One region of the Nocardioides sp. GXQ0305 genome, then DNA from elsewhere that is predicted to be linked to it. Evidence: predicted binding sites of a transcription regulator. Region 1 holds the regulator's gene; each other region holds the start of a gene.
The links. Region 1 encodes LexA, which represses DNA repair genes until DNA is damaged. Its sites were predicted from a motif close to TCGAACANNTGTTCGA; they were not measured.

Region 1 (7,816 bases):
CGACCGGCTGGTCGGCCCGACCCTGGGCGAGCAGGCGATCGACGACTCCTTCGAGGCCGGCCTGATCGGCCTGATCCTGACCGGCCTGTTCATCACCCTCGTCTACCGCTTCGTCGGCTTCCTGGCGACGATCGCGCTGGCGTCGTACGCCCTCATCGCCTACGCGATGCTGCTCGCGCTCGGCGCGACCCTCACCCTGCCCGGCCTCGCCGGGTTCGTGCTCGCCATCGGCCTGGCCATCGACGCCAACGTGCTGGTGTTCGAACGCGCCAGGGAGGAGTACGACGACGCCCCCAAGGCCGGGGTACGACGCGCGCTGGTCATCGGCTTCAACAAGGCCTGGTCGGCGATCCTCGACTCCAACGTGACCACCCTGCTGGCGGCCGCCCTGCTCTTCATCCTGGCGTCCGGCCCGGTGCAGGGCTTCGGCGTCACCCTGTCGATCGGTGTCATCGCCTCGATGATCTCGGCGCTGGTGGTCGCCCGGATGCTGACCGAGGTCGGCGTCTCGATCCCGTGGGTCGCGAAGCGGCCCAGGTTCACCGGCCTCGGCTACGTCGGCAGGGTCCGGGCGTGGCTGGACGCCAGGGACTTCGACCTGATGTCGCGCCGGAAGACCTGGATCGTCGGGTCGCTCGTCGCGATGGCGATCGCGGTGGCCGGCATCCTGGTCCAGGGCCTCAACCTCGGGATCGAGTTCACCGGCGGCCGCACCCTCGACTACTCGACGTCCCAGGAGGTCACCGTCGACGAGGCGCGGGACGCGATCGCCTCGGCCGGCTTCCCCGAGGCCGTCGTGCAGGGGGCCGACACCGCTGACATCACGGTCCGCACGGGGCCGCTGTCGGACCAGGAGGAGGACCAGATCGAGGCGGCCCTCGCCGAGATCGGTGGCGACATCACCAAGGAGGACGACCAGCAGATCGGCCCCTCGCTCGGTGAGGAGCTGCGCGACAAGGCGCTGCTCGCCTTCGGGATCGCGCTGCTCGCCCAGATGCTCTACCTCGCGGTGCGGTTCAAGTGGACCTTCGGCGTCTCCGCGGTGCTCGCGATGTTCCACGACGTGCTGCTGGTGCTCGGCCTGTTCGCCTGGCTGGGCAAGCCGATCGACGGGGTCTTCCTCGCCGCCGCACTGACCATCATCGGCCTCTCGGTCAACGACACCGTCGTGGTGTTCGACCGGATCCGCGAACGCTGGCGAGCCTCGCGCGACAAGTCGTTCGCCGAGGTCTCCAACCGGGCCTGCCTGGAGACCGTGCCGCGTACCGTCAACACCGGCCTCGGCGCGATGTTCATCCTGGCCGCGCTGGCGCTGCTCGGCGGCGACTCCCTGCAGGACTTCGCGATCGCGCTGCTCGTCGGCCTGGTCGTCGGTACCTACTCCTCGGTCTTCCTGGCGACGCCGCTGCTGATCTGGTTCCAGGAGAAGGCGCCCATGCCGCGCGAGCAGAAGCAGAAGAAGGTCCGCGACCCCGAGGACTCCGGCGCCGTCGTCTGACCCTCCTCGGAACCTCGTGACCTCGGGCAGGACCGTGAGTGGTCGCCGCCCTTCAGCGGTGCGGGGGTTTCGAGGCTCGCTTCGCTCGCACCTCAACCTCCGGTTCCGGTGGTTGAGGAGGGGCCCGGTTCCGGTGGTTGAGGAGGGGACCGGTTCCGGTGGTTGAGGAGGGCCGTCAAGGCCCGTCTCGAAACCACCTCTGGCAGCCGGAGGTTGAGGTGTGAGGCGCGCCAGCGCCGAGCCTCGAAACCCCTGGAGATGCGCAGGGCGGTGACCAGGATCAGGCGAAGTGCTTGAGCGCCTCGCGCCGCGACAGGCCCGACATCCGGTCTCCCCAGGCGGCGACGTGCTCGCGGACCCAGTCGGGGTCGGTGCGGGCGTGCTCGCGCAGCGCCCAGCCGATCGCCTTGCGCAGCCAGAACGACGGGTCGTCGAGGTTGGCCTCCACCACGTCGGCCAGCAGCGCGGTGTCGGTGTCCTCGCGGTGCCGGAGCTGGGCCAGCACGGCCGTACGCCGCAACCACAGGTCGTCGTCGACCGCCCAGCCGCGGACCACCGGGGTGGTCGCCGGCCGGTGGCCGCGGAGCACGCCACCGACGAGGTGGCTGGCCACGACGTCGACGTGGTCCCACCACGCCCCGGTCACGACCAGGTGCCGGTGCAGTGGCAGCACGTCGGGGTCCTGCCACGGCCGGGCCACCCGGTGCCGCGCCAGGGCGATTGCGGCGTACCGCTCCTCCCGGTGGGTCGCGCCGTCCCACGTCTCGCGCACGTCGCGCTCCCAGGTCGCCCGGTCCCCGGGCGCGTACGCCGCCAGGTGCGGCCGGAGCAGCCGCTTGAGCTCCGGTGAGGACACCCCGTGGAACGGCATCTCCGAGCGCATGTAGGCCCGCTGCGCCTCGGCCCGCTCCGGGTCGCCGGCGGTCTCCAGGTCCGCCCGGATCGCCGCCAGCAGGGGAGGGGTGCCCATGCCTGGGGATCGTAGGCGGCCGTGTCGGACGGCGTGGCTAGAGTGCGCGGGTGCCCGAGCCCGACCCCCGCGTCCGTGAGCTGCTCGGCCACGCCGTCGAGGCGCTCGGCGGGCAGGAGCGCGAGGGCCAGGTCGCGATGGCGCAGGCGGTCGCCGAGGCGATGGACGACGGCCGTCACCTGCTCGTCCAGGCCGGCACCGGCACCGGCAAGTCGCTGGCCTACCTGGTCCCGAGCCTTCTCCACGGTGACCGGGTCGTGGTCGCCACCGCGACCCTCGCGCTCCAGCACCAGCTGGTCGAGCGCGACATCCCGCGCCTGGTCGAGGCGGTCGGCGAGCAGGGCGTCGACACGTCGTACGCCGTGCTGAAGGGCCGGTCCAACTACGCCTGCCTCCACCGGATCCGCGAGGGCGTGCCCGACGACCAGGGCACCCTCGTCGACGTGCCCGAGGGGTCGATGGCCAGCAAGGTCCTCGAGCTCCGGGCGTGGGCCGAGAAGGAGGCCGACGACGGCGGCAGCGGCGAGCGCGACCGGGCGCCCCGCCACACCGACCGCGAGTGGCGGCAGGTCAGCGTCGGCCATCGCGACTGCCTCGGGGCGAGCCGGTGCCCGTTCGGGCAGGAGTGCTTCGTCGAGGTGGCGCGCGAGGAGGCCCACCGCAGCCACCTGGTCGTGACCAACCACTCGCTGCTGGCGATCGACGCGATCGAGGGGGTGCCGATGATCCCCGACTACGACGTGGTGGTGATCGACGAGGCCCACGAGGTGGTCGCCCGGGTCACCCAGGCGGCGACCGACGAGCTCGCCCCGTCCGACGTCGACCGCGCGGCCCGGCGCTCCCAGAAGCACGTCGACACGGAGTCGTCCGGGTCGGCGGCCGACGACCTCGCCGACGCCGGCGACGCGCTGGCGACGGCGATCGCCGAGACCGAGGCCGGGCGGCTCGACCAGGTCCCCGAGGCGCTGTCCGACGCGCTGGTGCTGGTCCGCGACGCGGCCCGCGCCTGCCTGTCGGCGTACCCACGCGAGAGCGAGAAGGAGGAGGGCGACGCCGGTCGCCAGCAGGCCCGCGGCTCGGTGCAGGAGATCTTCACGACGGCCGAGCGGATGGCCGCGCAGGTCGAGTCCGACGTGCTGTGGCTCTCCGAGCCCACCGATCGGATTCCCGCGCGGCTCCACGTGGCGCCCCTGCAGGTGTGGGGGCCGATGCGCGACAAGCTGCTGTCGGACAAGACGGTGGTGTTCACCAGTGCGACGCTGCGGCTCGGCGGTGACTTCTCGGCGATCGCCACCTCGCTCGGGCTGAAGCCTGCCGAGGAGGGCGCCGAGCCCGACGATGCCGGCGACTCGGTGGTGCCGTGGCGCGGCCTCGACGTGGGGTCGCCGTTCGACTACGGGAAGCAGGCGATCCTCTACCTGGCCCGCCACCTGCCGCCGCCCGGCCGCGACGGCCTGGGCGCGGCCCAGCTCGACGAGATCGTCGACCTGGTCGACGCCGCCGAGGGGCGGACGCTGGGCTTGTTCTCGAGCCGGCGGGCGGCGGAGGCGGCTGCCGCGGTGGTGCGCGAGCGGCTGCCCCACCTGACGACGCTCGCCCAGGGCGAGGCCCAGCTGCCCGAGCTGGCCCGGCAGTTCGTCGGCGACCCCCACACCTGCCTCTTCGGCACGCTCAGCCTCTGGCAGGGGCTCGACGTGCCCGGCGATACCTGCCAGCTGGTGATCATCGACCGGATCCCGTTCCCCCGCCCCGACGACCCCCTGATGTCGGCGCGCGCCCGGGCGGCCGACCGCGAGGGCCGCAACGGCTTCATGGAGGTCTCGGCCACGCACGCCGCGCTGCTGCTCGCCCAGGGCACCGGCCGGCTGATCCGCACCACCACCGACCAAGGGGTCGTGGCCGTGCTCGACCCGCGGCTGGCCACCGCTCGCTACGGCGGCTTCCTGCGGGCGAGCCTGCCGCCGATGTGGCAGACCACCGACCCCGCCGTGGTCCGGCAGGCGCTGGCCCGGCTCGCCGCCGGGTGACCGCTACACAGGCGGCTGCAACGAGGTGCTGTAGTTCGTCACCAAGTCGTCGCCGCGCGGAATCCCGCTGCACGCGTACGGACGGTTCTTCCAGCACGTCATCTGTCGGTTGGCGTTCACGACCACGAGCTCGACGTCGCTCACATCGTCGGTGGAGAAGGGTACGGTCGCGCTGACCTCTTCCCCCGTCGGCTGGAGCTCAGCCGTCGTCACCGTGCCGTCGGCCTGATGCACCAGAAGGCGGACCGACTGCGCCGTCGCGGGCGGCAGGGTGGCAGAGACCGTGAGGGTCCAGCCGGGTTCCGCGAGCTCGACGGGCACGAACCCCACCGTCCCCGAGGCGAGATGGTCCACGGTCACCGCATCCCCCACCGGCTCAGAGGTCGCGGATATGGGGTGCGTTCGGATCCGCGCCGCCGGGATCGGGAAGGGGGGGTCGGCCTCATAGGCCCCACCCTCCTCGTAGTTGAGAGCCGGGTCTCGGTTGACGGCGGCGAAGTCCCCGAACGCCTCCGTGAAGTTCGTTTCGCGGTCGTTGAGTGCGGCGTTGATGGCTTGGGTGGAGTAGAGGTTCGCGGCCCCGCGGCGGCCGCTCGCACCGCGCCAGGCTTCTAGGACGAACCGGGGCAACGTTCCCAGTTCCTGGGGCCAGCGCTCTGTCAGGTAGCGGAACCAGATCCAGTTCCCGTAGTGGCCGTAGCCATCCCCTCCGAACGTGTCGAACCGGTCGAGTGCGACCCGAGGTGAACCCAGCTGTCCGGCCAAGAGGTACTGCCGGTTGTCGTCCACCGAGTCGTAGATCTCATCCTCAACCCATGCGGCGGTCGCCTCCATGAACCAACCGTCCTCGAAGGCGTCGTAGGCGTACTGGACGGCATGGAAGTACTCGTGAGCCAGCGTGACCTTCCGGTTCTCCAGCGCCGTGATCTCCGGGGTCGCAAACCTTGCGTAGTCGTCGTCTACGACGCAGTACGCCCATCGATTGGACGTGCCGCTAGGCGCCTGACGCTGGTCGCTCGCGCAATAGCCGTAGTAGCCGTCCTCGTCGATATTGGCGAGGTAGACGTCGACCTTGCCCCTGCGCCCGCCGCGCCGACCATCGGAGTCGGGTCGCCGGTAGCCGGAGTTCACAAAGGTGCTGTGAACGGCACGAGTGATCTGAAGTGTCTGCTCGACGGCGTCGCGGATTCCGTCGCCGTCGGAATCCCGACGCGGCGGCGCGTCGGCTGTTCGGCGCACGTAGTGGACACAGATCGCTCCGCCGCACACGGGCTTCGCCTCTCGCCTGCGGTACCCGTCGCCGAAGGGGTCGGAGGCGCCGTCGGTCGGTCGAGCCAGCAGAGCGTCAGCCCGCCGGCGCTGCTGCGCAGAAAGGTCAGGCCGTGCCCGCAGGAGCTCGTTGAGCACCATGGTGGCGTCGAGTCCCCCATCGGCCAGCAACTCCTGGGCCTCAGCAGGAGGGCGCTCCTCGAAGAGCTCCTCGGCCTCCTCGAGGACCTCGGTGGCCTCCTCCGCCGTGGTCGTGTCGGGCGGCGTCGGGGCTGAGACGTCCGGGTCGTCGGCCTGGGCGCCGGTCGGGCCGAGCAGGGACAACGTGAGCGCACCGGCGGCGAGCGCGGTGAGCAGGCGGGGACGCATCAGGTGGGAGTTCCTTGTCCGGGAAGGCGAAGACCGGCAAACCCTAACCCGTCTAGCCCACCCTCGTCCGGCGATTCACGAAGCAGGCGTTTGCCGATGGCCGGTGGTTGAGGAGGGCGCTCTGCGCCCGTCTCGAAACCACCTGTGCCAGCGTCGCGTCAGACCCGCCGCAGCACCGCCGTCACCTTGCCGAGGATCGTGGCGTGGGTGCCGTCGATCGGGTCGTAGGCGTCGTTGTGGGGGAGCAGCCAGACCTGGCCGGCCTTCCGCTGGAACGTCTTGACCGTGGCCTCGCCGTCGATCATCGCGGCCACGATCTCGCCGTTGTCGGCCGTCGGCTGCTGGCGGATCACGACGTAGTCACCGTCGCAGATCGCCGCGTCGACCATCGAGTCGCCCTTGACCTCGAGCAGGAACAGCTGGCCGTCGCCGACGAGCTGCTTGGGCAGCGGGAAGACGTCCTCCACCCGCTCCTCGGCCAGGATCGGACCTCCGGCCGCGATCCGGCCGACGACCGGCACGTAGGACGCCGCCGGCATCGCGTCGCCGACGCCCGTCTCGTCGTACGCCGTCTCCTCCGCCCCGCCGATCGAGCGCCGGGCCGCCATCACCTCGGGCAGGAACACCTCGAGCGCCCGCGGGCGCTTCGGGTCGCGCTTGAGGAAGCCCTTCTCCTCCAGCGTCTTGAGCTGGTGGGCGACGCTGCTGGAGCTGGTCAGCCCGACCGCCTCGCCGATCTCGCGCATGCTGGGCGGGTAGCCGCGCTTCTCGATGGAGTCCTTGATCGTCGCGAGCACCTTCTGCTGGCGCGGCGTCAGCCCGGTCGCGTCCGGGGGACCGTCGGGCAGCTCGGCGAGCTTCTTCTTCGGCATGGCTGCAGGGTCCCACCACGGCCCCGGGATTTCAAACACCTGTTCGAACAGCGTGTCGGCCTCCCTCGTCGGCGTCGGAGAAATCCGTTCGAACAGGTTCTTGACTCGATTCGAACACGTGCTCTAACGTCGTACACGTGTTCGATCGAACACCTGCTCGATCCACTGGTTGTCAGTGGTCTCCGTCAGGCTCCGATCGACAGCACAGACCACCAGGCTGACCGCCACTTCCCCAGGAGGTCCCGATGAGCACGATGACCCTCTCGCCCACCCCGACGCTCCGGCTCCGCTCGCCGCAGGTGCGGCTGACGCGACGCGGCCGGCTGGTGGTGCTCGCCGGTGCGCTGCTGCTGGTGCTGGCCCTGGGTGTGCTCTGGGGCGGCGGCTCGGTCGCGACCGAGCAGCCGGGCACCCCCGAGGCCACGCTCGTGGTCCAGGTCGCGCCCGGCGACACGCTCTACGACATCGCCGCCCGCGTCACCACCGACGGCGACGTCGCCGCGATGGTCGAGCAGATCGAGGACCTCAACCGGCTCGACACCTCCGTGGTCTACGCCGGCCAGAAGCTCCGGGTGCCGGTCGAGTCCTGACCGACCACCCGAGACCACAACTGAATAGCTCCCATCGGCCGCCGCTGCCTCGACCCCAGCGGCTGCCGATGGTGGTTCCTGAGGAGGTCGCGCAGCGACCGTCTCGAAGGGGCCGGGGAAGACGAGGGGTGAGCCACACGCTGGCTCACCCCTCGCGGCTTTGTGCCCCGGATCCGTGCCACCTGGTGACCCGGATCCGGGGCACAACGGGTTGTCCACAA
Region 2 (7,816 bases), on a different contig from region 1:
CCGGGATGAACGCGATGAAGACGCTGGTCATGATCATGGCGGCGGCGGTGACCACCCTCGACGAGGCGCGGAAGCCCTGGATCACCGCGTCGTGGGCGTCACCGGTCTGGACGTACTCCTCCCGCATCGCCGAGACCAGGAACATCTCGTAGTCCATCGCCAGGCCGAACAGCACGCCCATCACGAAGATCGGGAGGAAGCTGACGATGGGCGCGGCCGACTGGCCCACGAACGCGTCCAGCCACCCCCACTGGAAGCCGGCCACGACGGCGCCGAGCGCCGCCCCGACCGAGAGCAGGTAGCCCAGCGTGGCCTTGATCGGGACGGCCACCGACCGGAACACCACCATCAGCAGCACGACCGACAGGCCGATGACGAGGGCGCCGAACGGCAGCAGGGCGTCGCCGAGCCGTTGCGAGACGTCGATGTTCACCGCCGTCGTCCCGGCCACCAGGATCTCGCTCACCCCGAGCTCGTCCTCCCAGCCCGGGCTGCGGTCGCGCAGCTGCTGCACCAGCTCGCTGGTCGACGGAGCGGTCTGCCCCTCCCGCGGCACCAGGGCGACCAGGGCGGTGTCGGCCTCCTGGTTGGGCGTGGCCTGGAGGATGTCCACCACGTCGGGGACCGCGGACACCTTCGTCACCATCTGGTCGACGGTCTTCTCGGGGTCGGTGCTGGTGATGATGTCGGCGGAGACCGATAGCGGAGCGTTGTAGCCCTCACCGAACTCGCGGGTGATGGCGTCGTACGTCAGTCGCTGCTGGCTGCCGGCGGGTGCGGTGCTGTTGTCGGGCAGCGCCAGGTCGAGGCTGGCGAACGGGATGGCCGCGATGCCGAGGATCACCAGCACGCCGGCGACGGTCAGCAGGGGGACCTTGGTGACGATCCGGACCCATCGCGTGGCGAAGCCGGCGCCGGGCTCGCGTGGCGGCGTCTCGGCGTGCCCGGAGTGGTGGCGACGCAGCCGCTTCTCGCGACGGGGCTTCGGGCGCAGTCGCTCACCCAGCAGCAGCGCGACGGCCGGCAGCAGGGTGAGCGCCAGCAGCACGGCGATCGACACGGCGCCGGCCGCGGCGAGTCCCATCACGGTCAGCACCGGGATGCCGGCGATGGTCAGGCCGGTCAGGGCGATCACCACGGTCGCCCCGGCGAACACGACCGCGCTGCCCGCGGTCGCCAGGGCGCGCGACATCGACTCGGTGGGGGAGTGCCCCTCGCCCAGGTGGCGCCGGTGGCGGGACAGGATGAACAGGGCGTAGTCGATGCCGACCGCGAGTCCGAGCATCTCGGCGAGCGTCGGGGCGCTGCTCGACACCGTGGTGATCGAGGTGAACAGGACGATCGAGCTCAGGGTCACCCCCACACCGATGAGCGAGGAGAAGATCGGCATCCCCGCGGCGAGCAGCGAGCTGAAGGTGACGGCCAGGATCAGGTACGACACCAGCAGACCGAGCAGCTCGGGCACCCGGCTGGGCTCGGAGGTGTCCCCGTAGGCGTCGCCGCCGACCCAGGTCTCCAGGCCGCTCGAGCGGTCGGGCGTTCCTGCGTCGGTGACCTGCTCGAGCAACCCGTCCGACGGGGTGTCAGACGTGAACCGCACCTGGATGATCGTCGAGGTGCTGTCGGCGGAGACCAGCGGGTAGTCGCCGGTCAGGGGGTCGCCGGCGGCCACGCCGGGGAGGGCGTCGATCCGCTTCGCGACGTCCTTGACCTGCTGGGCGGCGGCGCTGTCGGTGATGGCGCCGGACCTCGCGCGGACCATGACCTGGCCGCTGGTGCCGGTGATCCCGAACCGTTCGGCGAGCACGTCCTGCCCCTCCTGGGACTGGGTGCCGGGGATCACGAACGTGTCGTCGTAGTGGGTGCCGAGCATGGCGGCACCACCGACGAGGCCGGAGAGGATCAGCCCCCAGGCGGCGAGCACCAGGCCACGGTGCCGGGCGATCCGGCCGCCCAGCCGGAACAGGAACATCGACATGCGCGACCCCCGTCCGTCGCAGCCGGGGCCGACGGTCGTTCCCGGCGCCCGAGGATCGACCCAAGTCCTCGCCATGATGAACTGCCGGCCCGTGGCGCGCAACGGTGCGCCGCGCGCCCAACCGTCGCCGCGCGCCGGCTTGCGCGCGGGGTGGGACGTGGTCTCCGCACGGAGCGCGACCCGGCGGCCTATGTCCGCAGCCTGACCTGGGTGGGCCTTCGGTGGAGCAGCCGGTGGTGGTAGCCACAGAGGGGGACCATGTCGGCGAGGTCGGAACGGCCCCCGCGGTGCCACGCCCGTCGGTGGTGGAGCTCGCACCAGGCGTACGGCGTCTGGCAGCCGTGGGCGGCGCAGCTGGTGTGTCGGGTGGCACCGGCGACCCGCTGGGCCTCGCCGAACAGTCGCTGTTGGCGGCCGAGGTCGAGAGGGAGGCTCGCGCCGTCGAGGACCGCGGGCACGAGCCCGGCCTGGCACGCCAGCCGGCGTGCCTCGGCGGCCGACACCAGATCACCGGTGTCGAGGCGGGCGGCGCGCAGCTGGCCGCGGAGAGTTTCGAGGTCGATCGTCACCACGACGGTGGCCGCGACCTTGCCGTGCAGCCGATCGGTCGGCAGGTGCTCGAGAACCTCGGCGAAGGCGATGCCGCGCGCGTGGACGGGGTCGCGGTCGGCGACTCGGGCCGCCCCGGTTCGGCGCGGGGCGGTCATCGCGTCGAGCACCTTGCGGAGCACGGCGGCGGCGAGGCTCGGCACGGTGGAGTGGCCGCTCGTGGTGCCGTCGCCGTTGTCGTGAAGGGTCAGCCGGGCCCGCGCACGGGCGGCTTCCTCCTCGTCCTGGAGGAGCCCGTCCTCGTGGGCATCGACGGCCGCACGGTCGCGCTCGACGGCTTCCAGGGCCCGACGCGCCACGCGGCTCAGCTGCACCGGGTCGAGGCGCTCCGCCTTCCGTACGAGCGACTGCTCCACCGTTGCCCGGGCTGCGGGGGTGGTCCCCGCCGGCAGCGTGCGCACGGCGTCCGCGATCACGGTGGCGTGCTCGCTCGAGAGCGCCCCGTCGCCCAGGGCCCGGGCGGTCTCCGGCAGCCCCTCGTCGAGGGCTGCGGCCAGCCGCACCTCCCGCGCGCTCCGGGCCTGGCCACCACGGGTCCGGGAGGCCAGCCAGGCACCGGTCGAGGAGTGCCCGGTCGACTCCGCAACCCGTGCCGAGTCGGCAGCCGCGAGCAGCCTCAGCTTCAGGGCCTCCAGACGCCGGATCCCCCGCTCACACTCCACCACGGCCGCGGTCACACCGTCCGTACCCGCGTCCACCGCGCCCAGCTCGTCCAGAGCCGCGTGGACCGCCGCCACCACCGCAGCCGGGTGCCCGGCTGCGGTGACGAGGTCGGACGGCGTGGGCATGGCGCCACTCTATTCGAACAAGAGTTCGATCTACGGTGCCATGCACACGCCTGTGGAGAACCTGCGCACGGCCGGCGCTGTGGACGCGAAGCGGCACATCCTCCCCCCGGGACTCGGGCCCGACCGCTCAGCCGATGAGCGTGCTCAGCCACGGGACGGGTCGGAGCTCACTGTGCCCCGGTGCTGCGTCACCTGCTGTCTCGGATCTGGGGCACTGTCGTGCCTCGCTACGTCCCGATGGCCAGTGATCCGGCGCCTGTGCGGAGGATCCCGGTCACCCGCTGACCTGGTTCTACCGCACTGTCATCCGCTGAGCGTGCGCCCGATCAGCCCTGCTCGGCGCCCCTCGGTGCGAGCCTCGCGCAACCTGCAAGTTCAGTGGCCCAGGGCTGGCCCCGCACCGAAGCGCACCGGAATCACCCCCCTGTGACGCTGACTCTGATTTCGCGTGAGCGGGAGAGGACGCGACCGAGCAGAGGGCCGTCACGTGACGACAGGCGTCTCCCGCGGGTGCGCGGCGCTCGGTCTCATGGCTCGGCGTGGCCCAGGTCGACACGGCAGTTCACGTACCGGTTGAACGGTGTGACCGTGCCGTCCGCCGCGACGTCGGCGAAGCGAAGTCTCAAGGCGATGACGTTCTCGCGGAAGGTCCGGAAGTCTCGCTGGCTCAGGGTTTCGCGCAGCCGCTCGAGGATCGGTACGCCACGCATCGCCTCCCACCAGGCATCCACCGACGGTTGCGGGTCGACGTAGTGAACGTGCTCGGTGATCCCGATGGAACACCCTGGGAACCAGCGCCGAAGGGCTTGGGAGTCGGACCACGCGTACTCGTCAACGGTCGGCGCCGCGTCGGCGCTGGAGACGTAGCGTTGCACGATCCGCAGAACTTCGCCGTTGAAGGAATCCGCCGGGTACGCCGTGAAGTGCGCGGTGCCCATCGGTTTCAGCACGCGGGTGATCTCGGCCGCCGCTCTGCTCGGCCGCGCGGCGTAGACGACGCCGAAGTTCGAGAGGACCATGTCCATGGTCGTATCCGGGACGGGGAGGGCTTCGGCGTCTGCGACCTTCCAGTCGATTTCGAGGCCCTCGAGGGCGCTGCGCTCGATGCCTTGCCGAACCTGGTGCGGGGTGATGTCGACCGCGGTCACCCGGGCACCACGCCGCGCGGCTGCGATCGCTACGTTGCCGGTCCCGGCACCCACGTCGAGGACGCTCTGGCCGGAGGTGGGGCCTGCCGCGTCGACCAGTGCCCATGCGAGCGACTCCTGCTGACGGGCCAGATGCTCGGTGTCCCCAGAGCTGTAGACAGCGCGCTGCTCCTCGCGCCATCGCTCTGCCGCGACATCGTCGAGCACGACACCGATCGTAGGGCCTCTGACCGCCTTGCCTCGATCAGCAGCCGGGGACAACCGGACCCCGCGCCACGTCACCGCCCGCTCATGCCCTGTCAGTCACGGCAATGCGTGACCGCTCATGGCTCCGAGCGGGCGCCCGTGAGCGGTCAGCGTGCCGTCCCGAAGCAGTCACTCTCTGCCCGATGGAGGCGGCGGTGGCTGGTCCACCGCTGCAGGTGTGAGAAGCGTGGAGGACTCACCGCCGACGGCGAACTCACGCTCACGCCGCCGATGGTGCGCACCTGCCCCCGAGCGCGCAGTGGCACGAGGGAGCTTCGCCGCTCCGCGCTGCGACCGGAGCGTCACGGGCAAGGGGGCGGCCCCGCGAGGGGTGAGGTGGGAGGTCCTCAACGCTCCGGCGACGCAGTCCGTCGGCGCGCCAGCTTGTCGAGGTCGCGCACGCAGAAGCCGTGGTGGGCGAACTCCTCGTTGAGCACGGTGCCGACGCACTGTCGCACGGTCCGGCCCCGGGCGTAAGGGGGCCAACGGTCGTCGTCCGGCACCGGTGCGGGCTGTGCGAGGAGGTCGGGCGTGGTCTCGGCGAGCCAGGCCCCGATCTCGGAGGATTGGGTGGCGCGCACGGCGAGCACCTCCTCGAGGCTGACGTGGGCGGAGGCGTCGAGGCTGCCTTCCGCCTCCATCACGAGCGACGGTCCCAGGCCCATCGGCGTGAACGACTCCGTCAGTCCGAGGACACAGCGCCGGAACCACGAGTCGTGCACGAACACCAGGTGGCGCAGGGTCTGGACGGCCGACCACTCGCCGTCGACCCCGACGTGCTCGCTGCCCTCAGGCAGGGCCTGGAGTCGCGCGGCGGTCGCCGTCCAGTCGTCGCGCAGCTGCCGCCAGGCCTCCCGCAGGTCGGCCGGCTCGTCGGAGCGGAGGAGCAGGCGGACCGGGTGGCGGCGGTCGAGCTCGGCCTCGACGTAGGCGGTGACCTCGACGCCGTTCACCACGAGGTTGGTCACCAGGCCGTCGATCTCGGCGTCCTGCATGACGACGCCGACCAGCCGAGCCCGACTCAGGTCGCACTCACGGAACTCAGCGCCGGTGAGGTCCTCGTCCTCGAAGTGCCGCATGCCCGACAGGCTAGGGCGCGCCACCGACACCACCCAGACCCCCGCCGGTCGGGACCGCGCGGCCGTCAGCCGGCCAACTCACCCACCGGTACGACGGTGTCGCTCCGGTTGCCGGCGGGGGCGAGGGGGCAGGCCCACGACGGGTCGTAGGCGCACGAGGGCGGGTACGCGAAGTTGAGGTCGACGACCAGGTGGTCGCGGTCACCGCCCAGGTCGGCACCCTTGACGGTGTCGAGCAGGTAGCGGCCGCCGCCGTACCCACCATCGGGCTTGCCACAGCCCGCGTCGCGCAGCGGCAGGAACACGCCGCCGCCGTAGGCCGCCAGCCGCCACACGTCGAGGTCGCCGACCCCGGGCAGCCTCACCACGCCGAGCCGCTCGAACGGCACCACGCCGTCGGTCCCGGTCTGCGGCTCCCACGACACTGCCGGCGCGGGGAGCACCGGCACCTCGAACCGCCAGTCCGGGTCGTACGGCGCCACGCGGAGGCCGCTGAAGCCGGCGCGGTCCTCGGGCAGCAGCGGGCTGGCGGGGTGCCCGGCGAACAGCTCGTCACGCCCCCTCCGCCAGAGCGCGTGGCCGGCCGCGGGGTCGGCTTCGGCGCGCACGGCGGCGTACAGCGCGAAGACCCGGCGCCGCCAGTCCACGATGTCGAGCGGGTCGAAGTCAGGCACCCGACGAACCTACGGGCCGCGCCCACATGCTGGCAGGGGGAGGGGGGCGCGCAGGCAGTCAATACCCTTGGGACGTGCTGACCATCGAGCAGGCGACGTACGACGCGATCGTCGCGCACGCCAAGCGGGACCACCCCGACGAGGCGTGCGGCGTGGTGGCCGGTCCCGCGGGAACAGACCGCGCCGAGCGGTTCGTCGAGATGGTCAACGCCGCCGGCAGCCCGACCTTCTACGAGTTCGACTCCACCGACCTGCTCGAGCTCTACAAGGAGATGGACGAGCGCGACGAGGAACCCGTCGTGATCTACCACTCCCACACGGCCACCGAGGCCTACCCGAGCCGCACCGACATCGGCCTGGCCATGGAGCCCGGCGCCCACTACGTGCTCGTGAGCACCCGCGAGCACGGGAATAACGAGGGACCCGTGGAGTTCAGGTCCTACAGGATCGTCGACGGCGAGGTGACCGAGGAACCGGTCTCCGTCGTCGGCGCCCTTCCGTGCTGACGGCCCCGCTGCAGCCCGCCCCCGAGAAGCTCAGGAGTTCACCATGGCCATCGAGGTCCGGATCCCGACCATCCTCCGCACCTACACCGACGGCGAGAAGGCCGTCACCGGTGAGGGCGGCAGCCTCGCGGCGCTCATCGACGACCTGGAGGCCAACCACCCGGGGATCAAGGACCGCCTCGTCGACGTCTCCGACGACAGTGCCGACCTGCGCAGGTTCGTCAACGTCTACGTGAACGACGAGGACGTCCGGTTCATCGGCGGCCTCGAGGCCGAGCTGAGCGACGGCGACCAGGTCGTCGTGCTGCCCGCTGTCGCCGGCGGAGCCGGCGCGTCGGCAGGGCGGCCGGTCCGATAGCTCGATGACGCGGTACGACGACCTCCTCGCCTCGGTCGGCGGCACGCCGCTGATCGGGCTCCCGGGGCTGTCGCCGAGCCCCGACGTACGGCTCTGGGCCAAGCTCGAGGACCGCAACCCCACCGGCTCGATCAAGGACCGCCCGGCCCTGAAGATGGTCGAGATGGCGGAGAAGGAGGGGCGGATCCGGCCCGGCTCCACCCTGCTCGAGCCGACCAGCGGCAACACCGGCATCTCCCTGGCGATGGCGGCGCGGCTCAAGGGCTACCGGCTGGTCTGCGTGATGCCCGAGAACACCTCCGAGGAGCGGCGCCAGCTGCTGCGGATGTGGGGCGCCGAGATCGTCTCCAGTCCCGCTGCGGGGGGCTCCAACGAGGCGGTCCGGGTCGCCAAGGAGATCGCGGCCGAGCACCCCGACTGGGTGATGATG
Region 3 (7,816 bases), on a different contig from region 1:
GTCGTCGTACCCGACCGCGAGACCCCGGGGCGACCCGGCCGAGCGGACGGCGACCAGCCCGAGCAGGTCGACCACCCGCGCCCAGGCCCGCTCGGCGTCGAGGGACGCGTCGATCGCCTGGTGGAAGGTCCACGGGACCCCCGGCAGCTGCTCGGCGAGGTGGGCGCACACCTCGGCGTCGACCTCGAGGTCGCCGTCGAGGAACCCGAAGGAGACGCCCGCGGCACCGCAGCCGAGGTAGTCCTCGGCCAGCCCTGCGAGCCGGGTCAGCTCGCCCCCGGTGGTCGTCCACGAGTCGGTGAGCCGGAGCAGGCAGAACACGGGGAGGTCGGTCTCGCGGCACACCGTCGAGACGGTCGCGGGCTCCGGCGAGCGGTCGCCGTCGTCCGCGAGGTGCAGCCGGTCGGCCCCACCCTCGTCGGCCCCGGCGACGTCGCCCGGACCGCGCACCGCGACCTCCAGCAGCGGCTGGTCCATGGGGTCACTCTAGGACCGCGGGCCCTCCCACCGGTGTGGGCGCGCGAGGCACAATGGCCGAATGGACCACCGGCTGTTCCTCGCAGCCCGTGCGCTCGTGCTGGCCGACCTCGAGGCCCGTCAGCAGGCGACGGCGGCCGTGGTCTCGGCCCTCGAGGAGGCGGTCGCCTCGCGCCGGTGGTGGGCCGAGCAGTGGCCCGAGGGCGAGGTGTACGTCGCCGGGTTGGTCGCGCAGGACGTGCAGGACGCGGTCGTCGACGCCGGGGGTCGCTGGCCGGAGTGCCGGATCTGCCGACGCGGGCCGGTGCACGCTCTCCACATCCAGCCGGACCTCGGAGGACCGGACCCGGTGTGGGTGTGCGAGGAGTCGGGGACCGCGGTGGCCGAGCTCGGTCGCCTCAGCTTTCCCGGTCCCGGAGGTTGATCAGCTGTCCCGGCCGAGCTGGACCCAGAGGGTGAACCGGTCGGCCCGGTAGACCGAGCGCGACACCTCGACGACCTTGCCGCGCGACAGCGAACGGCGCGAGTGGCGCAGCACCGGGCTGCCGACCGGCACCTCGAGCATCTCGGCCTCGTCGGGCGACGCGACGTCGGCCGCGACGGAGTCCTCGGCCCTGGTGGGCCTCAGGCCACGGGCGCCGAGCGCCTCGTACAGGCTCGTCGGCATGCCGCTCTGCAGGAAGCCGGGGATCAGGACCTCGTTGAGGTAGGCGTCCTCGATGCACATCGGCGTGCCGTCGGCACGTCGCAGCCGCTTCCACCGGATCACCGGGTCGCCCGGCGTGATCTCGAGGGCGCGCGCCACGCCCGGTCCCGCCTGGTCGCGACGGGCGAGCAGGTTCTGCGACTCGGCGAGCATGCCCCGGGCCGTCATCTCCTCGGTGAACCCGCGCAGCCGGCCGATGCCGCGCCGCGGGTGGGACACGAAGGTGCCCCGGCCGGGCACCCGCTCGAGGAGCCCCTCGGCGACCAGGGCGTCCAGCGCCTGGCGCACCGTCATCCGGGCGACGCGGAACCGCTGCACGAGCTCCCGCTCCGAGGGCGCGGCCGTGCCGGGCTGGGCCTCACGGACCAGCCCCCGCACGTACTCCCGCACCTGCACGTGCTTGGGCACGTGACCATGCTCGGACAACAGGGCTTCCACGGTCGCGAGGGTACGCGGGGGCGCGGCCCCCCGTCCCCGGAATGGCCAACCTCGCCCTGTCGAACAGATGTTCGATTCCGTGGTAGCGTCCGGACCATGCAGTTCCAGGGGACGCTGTTCGACGCCGAACCCGGGCCCGCCCCGAGCGGCCCGCGGCCCCTCCGCCCCGAGCGCACCCCGCTCACCCGGGGCGCCTGGATCGACGTGCAGCGCAGCTGGCTGGTCGACCCCGACGAGGTGCTGACCACGATGGCCCACGACGTCCCGTGGCGTGCCGAGCGGCGACAGATGTACGACCGGGTCGTCGACGTCCCGCGCCTGGTCCACACCTACGGGGTCGGGGAACCGCTGCCCCACCCGGCGCTCGAGGCGGCCCGCGACGCGCTCTCGGCGCACTACCTGCCCGAGCTGGGCGAGCCGTTCGTGACCGCCGGGTGCTGCTACTACCGCGACGGCCGCGACAGCGTCGCCTGGCACGGCGACCGGATCGGTCGCGGGCGGAGCGTCGACACCATGGTCGCCATCGTCTCGGTGGGCGACCCGCGCCGGCTGGCGCTGCGCCCCCGCGGCGGCGGCGAGTCGATCGCCGTCGAGATGGGGCACGGCGACCTGGTCGTGATGGGCGGCTCGTGCCAGCGCACCTGGGAGCACAGCGTGCCCAAGGTCGCCGCGGCCGGGCCCCGGATGTCGGTCCAGTTCCGACCGCTCAACGTGTTCTGAGTTCGAGCCCTCAGTCGCGCGAGGCCAGCCACCAGATGACGGCGACGACCACGACCAGCACGGCGACCGCGGGCTTCCAGTACGTCCGCGCGAGCACCGGCAGCACGGTCGCGCCGAGGTCGATGGCGTCGTCCTGCTCCGACGGCTGGCGCGGCGCGGGAGGTGGGGGTCCCGCAGCCGGCGAGGTCGCCGCGGCGGGCGCACCCGCCGAGGCAGCCGGCGCCTGCGGTTCCGGCGCCGGCGCCTCAGCGGGGGTCTCGGTGGCCCTCTCCGTCGCGGCCGCCGGATCCGGCGTCGCCGCAGGCTCGGCGGGGGCGGCCCCCGTCTCGGTGTCCGCACCGAGCCGCTGCTCCAGGCACGCGACGAACTGGCCGAGCAGCTTGTCCGAGACGTCCTTGATCACGTTGCCACGACCGAACTGGGCCGCCTTGCCCGTGATGCTGAGGTCGGTGCTGACCTCCACGTCGGTGGAGCCCGGACTCGCTTCGGTCATGGTCGCGGTCACCACCGCGCCTGCGGTCCCGTTGCCGCGCTTGTCCTTGCCCTTGGCGTCGATGACCATCCGGTGGCCGGCCTCGTCCTTCTCGACGAAGGTGCCGCTGCCGTTGTAGACGAGCGCGATCGGGCCCAGCTTGACCTTCACCGTGCCCGAGAACGACTCGGTGTCCGCCTCGGTGACCGTCGCGCCCGGGAAGCACCCGGCCACACCCTCGATGTCACTGAAGTGGGCCCAGGTCTCCTCGACCCCGGCGGGGACGGTGAACCGGTGCTGCAGCTCCACCCGTCAGGCTCCTGCGGCCGCGAGCACGGCGCGTCGGGTCAGCACCGTCGCGATGTGCCGTCGGTAGTCGGCGTCGCCGTTGAGGTCCGAGGGCGGGTCGGTGCCCTCGGCGGCCCGGTCGGCCGCCGCACGTACGCCGTCCTCGGTCGCCTCGGCGCCGGCCAGCGACTCCTCGACCCCGGTCGCGCGGACCGGCGTGGAGCCCATGTTGGTCAGCCCGATCCGGGCCTCGGCGATGGTGCCGCCCTCGACCCGGACCGTCGCGGCGACGGCCACGATCGGCCACTGGTGGACGATGCGCACGAACTTCTCGTAGTGCGAGCCCCAGCCGGTGTGCTTGGGCACCCGGACCTCGGTGAGGATCTCGTCGTCGCCGATCGCGGTCTCGAAGAAGTCCACGAAGAACTCCGACGCCGGCACCGTGCGGGTCCCGCCGCTGCCGGCGATCACGAACTCCGCGCCGAGCGACAGGGCACCGGCCCCCAGGTCGCCCGCGGGGTCGGCGTGGGCGAGCGCCCCACCGAAGGTGCCGCGGTGGCGGATCTGCGAGTCGGCCAGCAGGTCGGTCGCCTTGGCGATCACCCCGGCGTGCTCCCGCACCAGGTCGCTGGTGCGGACGTCGTGGTGGGTCGTCATGGCCCCGATGACCAGCGCGTCACCGTCGTCACGGATGCCGCGCAGCGAGTCGATCCGACCGAGGTCGATCACGGTCTCCGGCGCGTTGAGCCGCATCCGGAGCACGGGCAGCAGGCTCTGGCCGCCCGCGATGATCTTGGCGTCGTCGCCGTGCTCGGCGAGCGCGGCCAGGGCGTCCTCGACCGACGTCGGGGCGACGTAGTCGAACTGTGCGGGGATCACTGGGCACCTCCCGTGGTCCGGTCGGCGGTGCCTGACGTGCCCGTCGACTCGTCGAAGTGGGCTGCGGCGGCACCCGTGGTCGGGTCGGCTCCGCCCGCCCCGGCGTCGTGGATCGCGCGCCACACCCGCTCGGGCGTGCACGGCATCTGGATGTCGGTCACGCCCAGGTGGCGTACGGCGTCGATCACCGCGTTGACCACGGCGGGCGTGGACGCGATGGTCCCGGCCTCGCCCACGCCCTTCGTGCCGAGCATCGTGTACGTCGACGGGGACGTCGTGTGGTCGGTCTCGAAGCTGATGGTGTCGGCCGCGGTCGGCAGCAGGTAGTCGACGAACGACCCCGAGACCAGCGTGCCGGAGTCGTCGTGGACCGCCTCCTCCCACAGTGCCTGGGCGATGCCCTGGACCAGGCCACCGTGGACCTGCCCGGACACGATGAGCGGATTGATGATGGTGCCGATGTCGTCCACGGAGACGTACTTGCGCATCGTGACGCCGCCGGTCTCGGTGTCGACCTCCATCGCGCACAGGTGCGTCCCGTGGGGGAAGGAGAAGTTGTCCGGGTCGAAGCTCGCTGACGCGTCGATCGACGGCTCGGCGCCCTCCGGCAGGTCGTGCCCCGTGAACGCGGCGAGCGCGATGTCCGTGATGCCGATCGCCTTGTCGGTCCCGCGCACGCCGAACCGGCCGCCTGAGAACTCGAGGTCCTGGACGTCCGCCTCGAGGAGATGGGCCGCGATCGGCTTGGCCTTCTCGATCACCTTGTCAGCGGCGCGAACGACGGCCTCTCCGCCGACCACCAGGGACCGCGAGCCGTAGGTGTCCATGCCGTGGTAGGACACCTGCGTGTCGCCATGCAGGACCTCGACGTCCTCGAACGGCACCCCGAGCCGGTCGGCGACGATCTGGCTGAACGCCGTCTCGTGGCCCTGGCCGTGCGGCGACGTCCCCGTGACCACCTCCACCTTGCCGGTCGCCAGCATCCGGATGTCGGCATGGTCCCAGCCGCCGGCCGCGTAGTTGAGCTGGCCGAGGATCCGCGACGGCGCCAGTCCGCACATCTCGGTGAACGTCGAGACTCCGATGCCGAGCTGCACCCGGTCGCCGGCCTCCCGGCGCCGTCGCTGCTCGGCTCGGAGCTCGTCATAGCCGAACATCTGCTTGGCCTTCTCGGTGGCCGCGTCGTAGTTGCCGGAGTCGTAGGTCATCCCGGCGACCGTGGTGAACGGGAACTCGTCGTGCCCGATCCAGTTGGCCGCGCGCACCTCGAGCGGGTCGCGCCCGAGCTCGGCGGCGAGCTCGTCCATGAGCCGCTCGATGGCGTACGTCGCCTCGGGTCGCCCGGCGCCACGGTAGGCGTCCACCCAGGTCTTGTTCGTGTAGACCGGCGTGAGGTTGAACTGGTAGGCGTCGAACTTGTAGATCGAGTTGAACATCCAGGCACCCAGGACCGGCACGCCCGTGCCCACCAGGGCGGCGTAGGCGCCCATGTCGGCCAGCAGGTCGACCTTGAGACCGGTGACCCGCCCCTCCTTCGTCGCCGCCAGGGTGAGTCGCTGCCACTGGTCGCGACCGTGGTGCCCGGCCATCAGGGACTCCGACCGGGTTTCGGTGTACTTGACCGGCTTGCCCATCCGGCGGCCCACGCAGAACGTGATCCACTCCTCCGGGATGATCGCCAGCTTGCCCCCGAACCCGCCCCCGACGTCCGGGGCGACGACCCGGATCTTGGACTCGGGCACGCCTGTCGTGGCAGCGAGCGCGAAGCGGACGATGTGCGGGACCTGGGTGGAGCTCCACAGCGAGATCTGCTCGCCGGTCGGATCGCACACGATCGAGCGCGGCTCCATGAACGCCGGGATCAGCCGCTGCTGGCGGTACTCGCGCTCGATGAGCACGCCCTCGGCTCGGGCGGCCTCGATGGCCTCGTCCACGGCGCCGCCACTCCCCTGACCTGCGGAGTCGAGCTGCCAGAACGTCGCCTTGTTGGTTCCCAGGTCCGGGTGCGCCAAGACTGTGTCGTCGGAGGCCTGCTTGAGGTCGAGCGCTGCCGGCAGCTCTTCGTAGTCGACGTCGACCAGCTCGGCGGCGTCGCGAGCCTCGGCCGCCGACCGGGCCACCACCACGGCGACGACCTCGCCGGCGAAGGCCACGCGGTCCACGGCCATGGGGAGGTGCGTCGGCGACTTCTGGTCCTCGGTGATCGGCCACGCGGTGATCAGCGAGCCCTGGTCGTCGGCCACGTCACGGCCGGTGAGCACCGCCACGACGTTCGGTGCCGACTTCGCCGCCTGGGTCTCGATGCCTGTGATGTTCGCATGGGCGAACGGGCTGCGCACCATGGCCAGGTGGAGCATGCCCGGGAGCGTCAGGTTGTCGGTCCAGCGGGTCCGGCCCGTGATCAGCCGCTGGTCCTCCTTGCGGCGGCGGTCGCGGCCGATCTCGGCGACCGGGGCCTCCTGGGTGGCGGTCATGCGTGCGCACCCCCCTTGGCGGCGTGCAGCACGCTCTTGACGATGTTGTGGTAGCCGGTGCAGCGGCACAGGTTGCCCTCGAGGCCCTCGCGCACCTGCTGCTCGGTCGGGTCGGGCGTCTCGTTGAGCAGGTCGATCGACTGCATGATCATGCCCGGCGTGCAGAAGCCGCACTGCAGGCCGTGGCACTCCCGGAACGCCTCCTGGACCGGGTGGAGCTGTTCGCCCTGGGCCAGGCCCTCGATCGTGGTGACCTCGTGCCCGTCGGCCTGCACGGCCAGCACGTTGCACGACTTCACGCTGCGTCCGTCGAGGTGGACGGTGCAGGCGCCGCAGTTGCTGGTGTCGCACCCCACGACGGTGCCGGTCTTGCCGAGCTTCTCGCGCAGGTAGTGCACGAGCAGCATGCGGGGTTCGACGTCGTCGGTCACCTGGGCGCCGTCGACGGTGAGGCTGATCCGGGCCATGTGCGGCTCCTCCTCGGTTGTTGCCTGGAAGGGACAGGGCTGTGACCCCCCTCACGCTAGGCCCCCAAGGTTGGCCAGAGGTTGGGGGCAGGCCAGCCGTGCGCGAGGAACGAGCGCACGGCTGAGGCTGTCCCGGTCGAGCGAGCCCGCGACCGAGGGACGAGGTCGCGACGGCGAGCCGAGACCCAGCACGCCAATCGTGCGCGAGGAACGAGCGCACGGCTGAGGCTGTCCCGGTCGAGCGAGCCCGCGACCGAGGAACGAGGTCGCGACGGCGAGCCGAGACCCAGCAACCCGAGCGACCCAGCGGCCGAGCGGCCGAGCACTGGCGCCTCGGCGGTGGTCCGCCGCGGGAGACGCCTCGCCGGGCACCTTCGTGGCGCTTCGGGCGGCGGACCACCGGAAAGGTAGGTTCTGCCGCGATGGAGCCCCACGAGCTGCCGCTCGACCCGGATGCTGCGGCACCCCCCGGCACGGCCCACGTGCTCTCGGCGATCGCGGCCGGAGGAGCGCTGGGGTCGGGCGGTCGCGAGCTGGTGGAGCGCCTGGTGCCGGTCGTGGGCGGCTTCCCCTGGCCGACCTTCCTCGTCAACGTCACCGGGGCCCTGCTGATCGGGGTGCTGATGGTGGTGGTGACCGACGTCGTGACGGGGCGACCGCTGCTGCGTCCGTTCCTCGGGGTCGGCCTGCTGGGCGGCTGGACCACCTTCTCGACGTACGCCGTCGAGGCGCGCGAGCTGCTGGCCGCGGGCGCCCTCCCCACGGCGTCGGCGTACGTCCTGGGCAGCCTCGTCGTCGGGTTGCTGGCGACCTGGGCGGGGATCCTGGCCACCCGGCGGCTGGCCGTGGGGCCGGACCGATGAGCCTGCTGCTGGTGCTGCTCGGCGGCGCCGTC
Region 4 (7,816 bases), on a different contig from region 1:
GACCCCGTTCGGCGTCTTCGCGACCTGGTGGGGGCCGGTCCTGGCGTTCCTCTCGCAGGTGCTGGTCGGGATGGTCTTCGCCTCCCTCGTCTACGGCTGGAGCGCGCGGCTGAAGAGCCCGTCCGGCTTCGGCGTGCTGTTCCGGCTCGGCATCTTCCCGCTCTTCCTCTTCTCCGGCGCGTTCTTCCCCGTCGCCAACCTCGGCGAGGTCGGCGCCTGGGTCGCCCGGCTCACCCCGCTCTGGCACGGCGTCAACCTGTCCCGGATGTTCTGCGTCGACGCCGTCGACTGGGGTCTCGCCCTGGTCAACGTCGCCGTGCTGGTGGCCCTGCTGGTGGTCGGGTGGTCCTGGTCGGTGTCCGGGCTGCAGAAGCGGCTGGTGAGGTGATGGCGACGACCGAGGTCGTCCGGCCCCTGGGGCCGTGGCAGGCGCTGCGGTTGCTGGTGCTGCGCAACTACATCACCTACCGCACCGAGTGGAAGCTGTTCCTGACCGGCTTCCTCGAGCCCGTCTTCTACCTCTTCTCCATCGGCATCGGGGTGGGTGCGCTCGTCGAGGGGTTCGAGATCAACGGCGAGCCCATCTCGTACGCCGCCTTCGTGGCGCCCGGGATGCTGGCCGCGTCGGCGTTCAACGGCGCGCTCATGGACTCGACCTTCAACGTGTTCTTCAAGCTGCGCTACGACAAGCTCTACGACCAGATGCTCGCGACTCCGCTCACCACCTCCGACATCGCGCGGGGCGAGATCGCGTGGGGCCAGCTCCGCGGCGCCAGCTACTCGGCCGCGTTCCTCCTCGTGATGTGGGCGATGGGACTGGTGCTGTCGCCGTGGGCGGTGCTGGCGCTGCCCGCCACGTTGCTGATCGGGTTCGCCTTCAGCGCGGTCTGCATGGCGCTCACCACCTACATGAAGAGCTGGCAGGACTTCGACAAGATCACCCTGGCCCAGCTTCCCCTGTTCCTGTTCTCGGCGACCTTCTTCCCGCTGTCCACGCTCCCGACCTGGCTGCAGTGGGTGGTCGAGGTGACGCCCCTCTACCGCGGCGTGGTGCTCTGCCGCGAGCTCACCACCGGGTCGATCACGTGGGCCAGCGGGGTGTCCGTCGTCTACCTCGTCGTCATGGGCCTGCTGGGCCTCGCCGTCGTACGTCGCCGGCTCGACTCGCTGCTGCTCACCTGAGCGCGACCGGTCGAACCCTGCTGGTTGGATGGCGCCATGACGATCGAGCCCGACACCAAGGACTGGACGTGGGTCCTCGACCGCCCGTGCCCCGAGTGCGGCTTCGACGCGCCCGGGCTCGACCGCGGCCGGGTGCCGCAGGCGATCCGCGACAACGCCACCCTGTGGGAGGTCGTGCTCGACACCGAGGACGCGGCGGTGCGGCCCTCGGCCAACGTCTGGTCGCCGCTCGAGTACGCCTGCCACGTGCGCGACGTCCACGAGTTGTTCCGCGAGCGGCTGGAGCGGATGCTGGGCGACGACGATCCGGCGTTCGACAACTGGGACCAGGACGACGCGGCCGTCCTCGGCGACTACGGCAGCCAGGATCCCGCCGCCGTCGCATCGGCCGTCGTCGCGGCGGCAGACCGCGTCGCGTCGGGCTACGAGGAGGTCGCCGACCAGCAGTGGCAGCGCACAGGCCGGCGCAGCGACGGGGCGAGGTTCACCGTCGACACCTTCGCCCGCTACCACCTCCACGACGTGGTCCACCACGCCCACGACGTCTCCCACATCACCAAGCGGGTGACGGTGGCGTCCTACGACGACTCGGCCGAGTCCTACCGCGACCACGCACCGGCGATGACCGAGGCGATCGAGGCCGCCCTCGAGCGGTTCGCCGCGGCGCTGCCCGCCGGCGCCCGGGTGCTCGAGGTCGGCAGCGGCGCGGGCCGCGACGCGGCCGCGCTCGAGGCACGGGGCCTCTCCGTGCGGCGAACCGACATCACGCCGGGCTTCGTCCGGCTGCTGCGCCTCGAGGGCCACCAGGCCGACGTGGTCGACCCGCTGACCGACGACCTCACCGACCCCGAGCGCGCCGACGACGCCGACGGAGGCCGGTACGACGGGGTGTGGGCCTCGGCCAGCCTGCTCCACGTGCGCCGCGAGGACCTCCCGGACGTGCTCGACAACCTCGCCTCGGCCACGCGCAGCGGGGGAGCGCTGCACCTCGCGGTCAAGGAGGGCGACGGGGCCCGCTTCTCGACCCACGGCAGCGTCGCGGGGCCGCGGCACTTCACCTTCTGGCGCGAGCGACCGCTCCGCGAGGTGCTGGCCGCCTCCGGCTGGGACGTCGTCGAGGTGGCCCGCAGTCCCGGGCAGGGGGGCGAGACCTGGCTCGACGTCGGCGCCCGGCGCCGGTGACGGCCCGATGAGGACGGCACGATGAGGCACACCGAGTTCTGGGCCCGGATGGACCGCGCGCTCGGCGCGGGGTACGCCCAGGTCTGGGCGGACACCCAGGTCATCGGCGCGCTCGAGGGACGCACCGTACGGGAGGCGCTCGACGCCGGGATCGAGCCGAAGCAGGTGTGGCGCGCGGTGTGGCGGGTGCTGGAGCTGCCGGACTCGGAGCGATGACCGGGGGCCCGCGACACGCGGGCGCGTCGTGCCGGTGATCGAACATCTGTTCGGCTAGCGTGTCGTCCACAGGTGCGACGCGGAGCGAGTTCTCCACAGCCCCCGGTCGGTCCGGGCCCGGTTGTCGGTGGCCCGCCCTAGCGTCGAAGGCGCACCTGCACCGACACGACACAGAGAGGCACCCACATGGCTGGTGGAGACCGCGAGAAGGCGCTGGACGTCGCCCTCGCCAACATCGAGAAGCAGTTCGGCAAGGGATCCGTGATGCGCCTCGGCGACGAGACCCGCGCGCCGCTGGAGATCATCCCGACCGGCTCCATCGCGCTCGACGTCGCGCTCGGCCTCGGCGGCCTGCCGCGCGGCCGGGTCGTCGAGATCTACGGCCCGGAGTCCTCCGGCAAGACGACGGTCGCCCTCCACGCGGTGGCCAGCGCCCAGCGTGCCGGAGGCATCGTCGCGTTCGTCGACGCCGAGCACGCGCTCGACCCCGACTACGCCAAGGCCCTCGGTGTCGACACCGACGCGCTGCTGGTGAGCCAGCCCGACTCCGGTGAGCAGGCGCTCGAGATCGCCGACATGCTGGTGCGCTCCGGTGCCCTCGACCTGATCGTCATCGACTCGGTCGCCGCGCTGGTGCCGCGGGCCGAGATCGAGGGCGAGATGGGCGACAGCCACGTCGGCCTCCAGGCGCGACTGATGAGCCAGGCGCTGCGCAAGATGACCGGTGCCCTCAACTCCTCCGGCACCACCGCGATCTTCATCAACCAGCTGCGGGAGAAGATCGGGGTCATGTTCGGCTCGCCCGAGACCACGACCGGTGGTCGGGCGCTGAAGTTCTACTCCTCGGTGCGGCTCGACGTCCGCCGGATCGAGACCCTCAAGGACGGCACCGACATGGTCGGCAACCGGACCCGGGTCAAGGTCGTCAAGAACAAGGTGGCCCCGCCGTTCAAGCAGGCCGAGTTCGACATCATGTACGGCAAGGGCATCTCCCGCGAGGGCGGCCTGATCGACGTCGGCGTCGAGGCCGGCCTGGTCCGCAAGGCCGGCGCCTGGTTCACCTACGAGGGCGACCAGCTGGGCCAGGGCAAGGAGAACGCGCGCACCTTCCTGCGCGACAACCCCGACCTCGCCAACGAGCTCGAGAAGAAGATCCTCGAGAAGCTGGGGGTCGGGCCCCAGGTCGACGCCCCGGGCGAGGAGCTGTCCGACGAGCCGATCGGGATCAATGACTTCTGACCGCGCAGCCGGCACGGAGGAACGACGGGCCGGTGTGGGCGCGGGCAGGTTGAGCAAGCGCTCGACCGAGCCTGCGAGGTCGGGACCGCGCGTCGAAACCGGAACGTCCGCCGGGTCTCCGGAGGACGTCGAGACGCTCGGTCCCGACGCTGACCCCGAGTCGGTCGCGCGGACCATCCTGCTCGACCAGCTCACCGGTCGCGCCCGCTCGCGCACAGAGCTGGCCGACAAGCTGCGCCAGCGGAACGTGCCCGACGAGATCGCCGCCCGGCTGCTCGACCGGTTCGAGGAGGTCGGCCTGGTCGACGACGCGGCGTTCGCCCATGCCTGGGTCAGCGGCCGCCACTCCGCCAAGGGACTGGCGCCGCGGGCGCTGGCCCAGGAGCTGCGGCGCAAGGGCGTCGACGACGACGTCGCCCGCGAGGCGCTCGACCGGGTGGACGACGACCAGCAGGAGGCGACGGCGCGGTCCCTGGTCCGCAAGAAGCTCCGCAGCCTCGAGCGGTTCGACGAGGCGACGCAGACGCGGCGGCTGGTCGGGATGCTGGCGCGCAAGGGATACCCGCCCGGTCTCGCCTTCCGGGTCGTGCGTGACGAGGTCGGCGCTGCAGACGACGACGTGGTGTCGCCCCTCGACTAGCCTCGCCGTCGTGGACGACGCCACGCACCTCACGATCCTCGACCGCGGGCACGAGCTGAGCGGCGTCGTCCGGGCCGGGGAGTCGTGGCTGGCGGCGGCCCGCCGTACCTGCGCGAGCCTCCACGTGGACCCGACGCCGATCGACCTCTCCGGTGAGGTCAAGCGGTTCCAGGTCGACCACGACCGCAAGGTGACCCTGCGGGCGATGGGGCGCGGCGACCTGCCGGACGTGGCCCGCTGGCGCGCCCAGGAGCACGTGGCGCGCTGGTGGGCCGCCGACGGCGAGCCCACCTTCGAGGCGGTGACGGCGCACTACGGTCCTGCCATCGACGGCATGGAGCCGACCCGGATGTGGGTCGCCGAGGCCAACGGGCGCTCGGTGGGCTTCTGCCAGGACTACCGGATCCGCGACCACCCCGACTTCGCGGCGCTGGTCCCCGACCCGGAGGCGGTGGGCGTCGACTACGCCGTGGGGGAGCCGTCCCTGGTCCACCGCGGCATCGGGACCGCCATGCTCTGGGCCTGGCTGATCAGCGCCCGGCGGCGCTACCGCGACGTCACCACCTACTTCTCCGCGCCCGACCACCGCAACGCCGTCAGCCTCCGGGTGCTCGCCAAGGTCGGGTTCGTCGAGGGGACCTGGTTCGACGAGCCGCAGCGCGACGGGTCGGCGGCCACGGTCGTGGGCTGCACCCTCGACGTCGCCCAGGTGGTCGGCTGACGGCCTAGGGCAGGAACACGCCGGCGTCGCCGAACTCGTGCCACCAGTAGCCTTCGCCCACCGCCTCGTCGTAGGCCCGTTGCGTGAGCTCGGCCCCCGCGACGGCCTCCACCAGCAGCAGGTGGCTGGCCTGGGGGTCGTGCCACCCGGTGACCAGGCCGGTCACGACCCTCGGCGGCTGCCGCGGCGTCACGACGCGCTCGGTCCAGCCGTGGCGGGCCTCCACCCGTCCGCTCGCGGCCACTGCCGACTCGAGGGCCCGGGTGACCGTCGTCCCGACCGCCACCACCCGGTGCCCGGCGTCGTGGGCGGCGTTGACCAGCCGGGCGGTGTGGTCGCCGACCTCGTACCGCTCCGGCTGCGGCGCCTCGCCCGCCTCCTGGGAGGACACGCCCGTGTGGAGGGTCACCGGCGCGACGGAGACGCCGCGCGCAACCAGCCGGGTGATCAGCGTCGCGGTGAAGGGCCGGCCTGCCGACGGCATCTCCGCGCTGCCGGGAACGGTGGCGAAGACCGACTGGTAGGCCTCCAGCGGATACGCGTGGTCGAGGTAGCCGTAGGCGATGGGACGACCGTGGGCATCCAGGTGCCGGGCCAACGGACCGGTGACGACGGCTCGCCAGAGCCGGGTGCCCTCGCCCGTGGGCGAGGACCCCGGCCGTGGGTACGGCGCCACGAGCTCGGCGGTGACACGCTCGGACGTCACCGGGACGGCTGTCAGCCGCTCGCCTCCGGGAGCGTCGAGCACGGCCCTCGACGCGTCGGGCGCCGTGCGCAGCTCGACCACCCAGCTGCCGTCGTCCAGCGGCGTCGCGACGTGCAGCACCCGGGCGCGACCGGCCGTGTCGACCACGTCGACCTGCCCCGCGACCGTCGCGGAGTTGTTGACGACCACGAGGTCGCCCGGCTCGAGCTCGTCGGCCAGGTCGGCGAACCGACGGTGCCGCACACCGTCCGGTCGGGCGACCAGCAGCCGCACGTCGTCGCGGGCAGCGCCGCGCTCCTCGGCGGGCCGGTCGGCGACGTGCTCGCCCGCCTCCGGGAACACGGTGGTGGGAGTCTCCTGGAGCAGCGTCACCGGCTCGCCACCTCCGTCGGGACTGCGAGGTCGGCGGCTCGGTAGCGCCCCGGGGGTGGCCGTCGGTCGAGGAGGGCGAGCAGGCTCGGGACGACCGTCTCCGGCTCGGGCCGGTCACTGATGTCCTCGCCCGGGAACGCGTCCTGGTGCATCCGGGTCCGCATGTCGCCGGGGTCGACGGCGTACGCCGTCAGCCCCTCCTCGGCCGCCAGCGTGAGCGTGAGGTGCTCGAGGGCGCTCTTGGTGGCGGCGTAGGCGCCCCAGGTGGGGTAGTGCTCGACGGCTGCGTCCGAGGTGACGCTGAGCACCACGCCGTCGCGGTCCCGCAGGGTCGGGAGCAGCGCCCGCGTCAGCTCCAGGGGCGCGGCCACGTTGACCTGCCACGCCGCGTGGAGGTCGGCGGCCGTGAGGTCTCGTACGGCGCGCATCGGTAGCGGACCCAGCGTGCTGGCGTTGTGGACCAGCAGGTCGAGGCCGCCGATCGCCCCGACCTCGCTGACCAGGGCGGCGCGGTGGTCCGGGTCGGCCACGTCGCCGACCACGGCCCGGACGCCGGGGGAGTCGATGCGGGCCAGGGTGTCGGGGGAGCGGCCGTCGGTGACGACGGTGACGCCGCGGGCGACGAGGGCGCGGGTCAGGGCCAGGCCCAGCCCGGCGGACCCGCCGGTGACGAGTGCGGTGTGCATGAGAGGTGTCTCCTCCTACGTCGGAATTCTCTCGTTGCTGCTAGTCTTCAAGTTGAAGTCAACTTGAAGTCAAGGAGAACTCGTGGACACGCGGGACCAGCTGACGATGAGCGAGGTCGTACGCCGGAGCGGGTTCGCCGCCTCGGCGCTGCGCTTCTACGAGGCCCAGGGCCTGGTCTCCGCCGGCCGCACGGGCGGCGGCCGACGCACCTACCAGCGCAGCGTGCTCCGGCGGCTGGCCTTCATCCGTGCGGCGAGCAACGTCGGGCTGACCCTGGCCGAGATCCGCGAGGAGCTCGCCCGTCTCCCGGACGAACGGACCCCGACCAGGGCGGACTGGCAGAGGATCTCCCGGCACTGGAGGGCGCGCCTCGACGAGCAGATCGAGGCGCTGGAGCGGCTCCGCGACGGACTGGACTCCTGCATCGGCTGCGGCTGCCTGTCGCTCCAGCGCTGCCAGGTCTCCAACCCCGGCGACGTCGCCGGGGAGTCGCGGACCGCGCCCGGCGCGGCGTTCCTGCCCGCGCTCCTGCGCCGGCCGGTCCCGGGCGATCCGACATGATGGGCGCATGAGTGACCTCCGCCTGCCCACCGGCCCGGTCGACCTCACGAGGCATGCGACCGACGCCACCCCCGGGTTCACGGCGGGCAAGTCGGAGGGGAAGCAGGCGCTGGCGGACCTCGGGGAGGAGCTGTCGGACCTGCAGGAGCGGCTCTTCGCGGAGGGTCGCTCGGGCTTCTCGCGCAGCGTGCTGCTGGTGCTCCAGGGCATGGACACCTCGGGCAAGGGCGGCGTGCTGCGCCACACCGTCGGCCTGATCGATCCGCAGGGCGTGCGGATCACCAGCTTCAAGGCTCCGACCGACGAGGAG

Region 2: the regulator LexA is predicted to act here: its motif matches at 3,389-3,404, upstream of ACQ1X7_RS05065 (DUF222 domain-containing protein).
Region 3: the regulator LexA is predicted to act here: its motif matches at 1,681-1,696, upstream of ACQ1X7_RS07485 (alpha-ketoglutarate-dependent dioxygenase AlkB).
Region 4: the regulator LexA is predicted to act here: its motif matches at 2,619-2,634, upstream of recA (recombinase RecA).

The regions. Positions count from the first base shown of each region.
Region 1 covers NZ_JBNYXG010000001.1:593,573-601,388, forward strand. Annotated here, with positions in the region: gene secD (protein translocase subunit SecD) at 1-1,498, shown strand, start outside; gene ACQ1X7_RS02910 (DNA alkylation repair protein) at 1,779-2,468, opposite strand; gene ACQ1X7_RS02915 (ATP-dependent DNA helicase) at 2,519-4,495, shown strand; gene ACQ1X7_RS02920 (MXAN_6640 family putative metalloprotease) at 4,499-6,133, opposite strand; gene lexA (transcriptional repressor LexA) at 6,292-7,005, opposite strand; gene ACQ1X7_RS02930 (LysM peptidoglycan-binding domain-containing protein) at 7,251-7,595, shown strand.
Region 2 covers NZ_JBNYXG010000002.1:49,836-57,651, reverse strand. Annotated here, with positions in the region: gene ACQ1X7_RS05070 (MMPL family transporter) at 1-1,978, opposite strand, end outside; gene ACQ1X7_RS05065 (DUF222 domain-containing protein) at 2,167-3,375, opposite strand; gene ACQ1X7_RS05060 (class I SAM-dependent methyltransferase) at 3,903-4,730, opposite strand; gene ACQ1X7_RS05055 (DinB family protein) at 5,117-5,848, opposite strand; gene ACQ1X7_RS05050 (DUF1684 domain-containing protein) at 5,914-6,522, opposite strand; gene ACQ1X7_RS05045 (Mov34/MPN/PAD-1 family protein) at 6,597-7,028, shown strand; gene ACQ1X7_RS05040 (MoaD/ThiS family protein) at 7,072-7,386, shown strand; gene ACQ1X7_RS05035 (PLP-dependent cysteine synthase family protein) at 7,391-7,816, shown strand, end outside.
Region 3 covers NZ_JBNYXG010000002.1:530,129-537,944, forward strand. Annotated here, with positions in the region: gene ACQ1X7_RS07470 (copper homeostasis protein CutC) at 1-477, opposite strand, end outside; gene ACQ1X7_RS07475 (hypothetical protein) at 539-901, shown strand; gene ACQ1X7_RS07480 (GntR family transcriptional regulator) at 902-1,591, opposite strand; gene ACQ1X7_RS07485 (alpha-ketoglutarate-dependent dioxygenase AlkB) at 1,718-2,341, shown strand; gene ACQ1X7_RS07490 (SRPBCC family protein) at 2,352-3,122, opposite strand; gene ACQ1X7_RS07495 (FAD binding domain-containing protein) at 3,126-3,980, opposite strand; gene ACQ1X7_RS07500 (xanthine dehydrogenase family protein molybdopterin-binding subunit) at 3,977-6,454, opposite strand; gene ACQ1X7_RS07505 ((2Fe-2S)-binding protein) at 6,451-6,921, opposite strand; gene ACQ1X7_RS07510 (fluoride efflux transporter FluC) at 7,344-7,784, shown strand; gene crcB (fluoride efflux transporter CrcB) at 7,781-7,816, shown strand, end outside.
Region 4 covers NZ_JBNYXG010000006.1:152,059-159,874, reverse strand. Annotated here, with positions in the region: gene ACQ1X7_RS16060 (ABC transporter permease) at 1-388, shown strand, start outside; gene ACQ1X7_RS16055 (ABC transporter permease) at 388-1,182, shown strand; gene ACQ1X7_RS16050 (class I SAM-dependent methyltransferase) at 1,219-2,364, shown strand; gene ACQ1X7_RS16045 (DUF3046 domain-containing protein) at 2,386-2,580, shown strand; gene recA (recombinase RecA) at 2,767-3,819, shown strand; gene ACQ1X7_RS16035 (regulatory protein RecX) at 3,869-4,459, shown strand; gene ACQ1X7_RS16030 (GNAT family N-acetyltransferase) at 4,470-5,180, shown strand; gene ACQ1X7_RS16025 (S-adenosylmethionine:tRNA ribosyltransferase-isomerase) at 5,185-6,258, opposite strand; gene ACQ1X7_RS16020 (SDR family NAD(P)-dependent oxidoreductase) at 6,255-6,944, opposite strand; gene soxR (redox-sensitive transcriptional activator SoxR) at 7,027-7,506, shown strand; gene ACQ1X7_RS16010 (polyphosphate kinase 2 family protein) at 7,514-7,816, shown strand, end outside.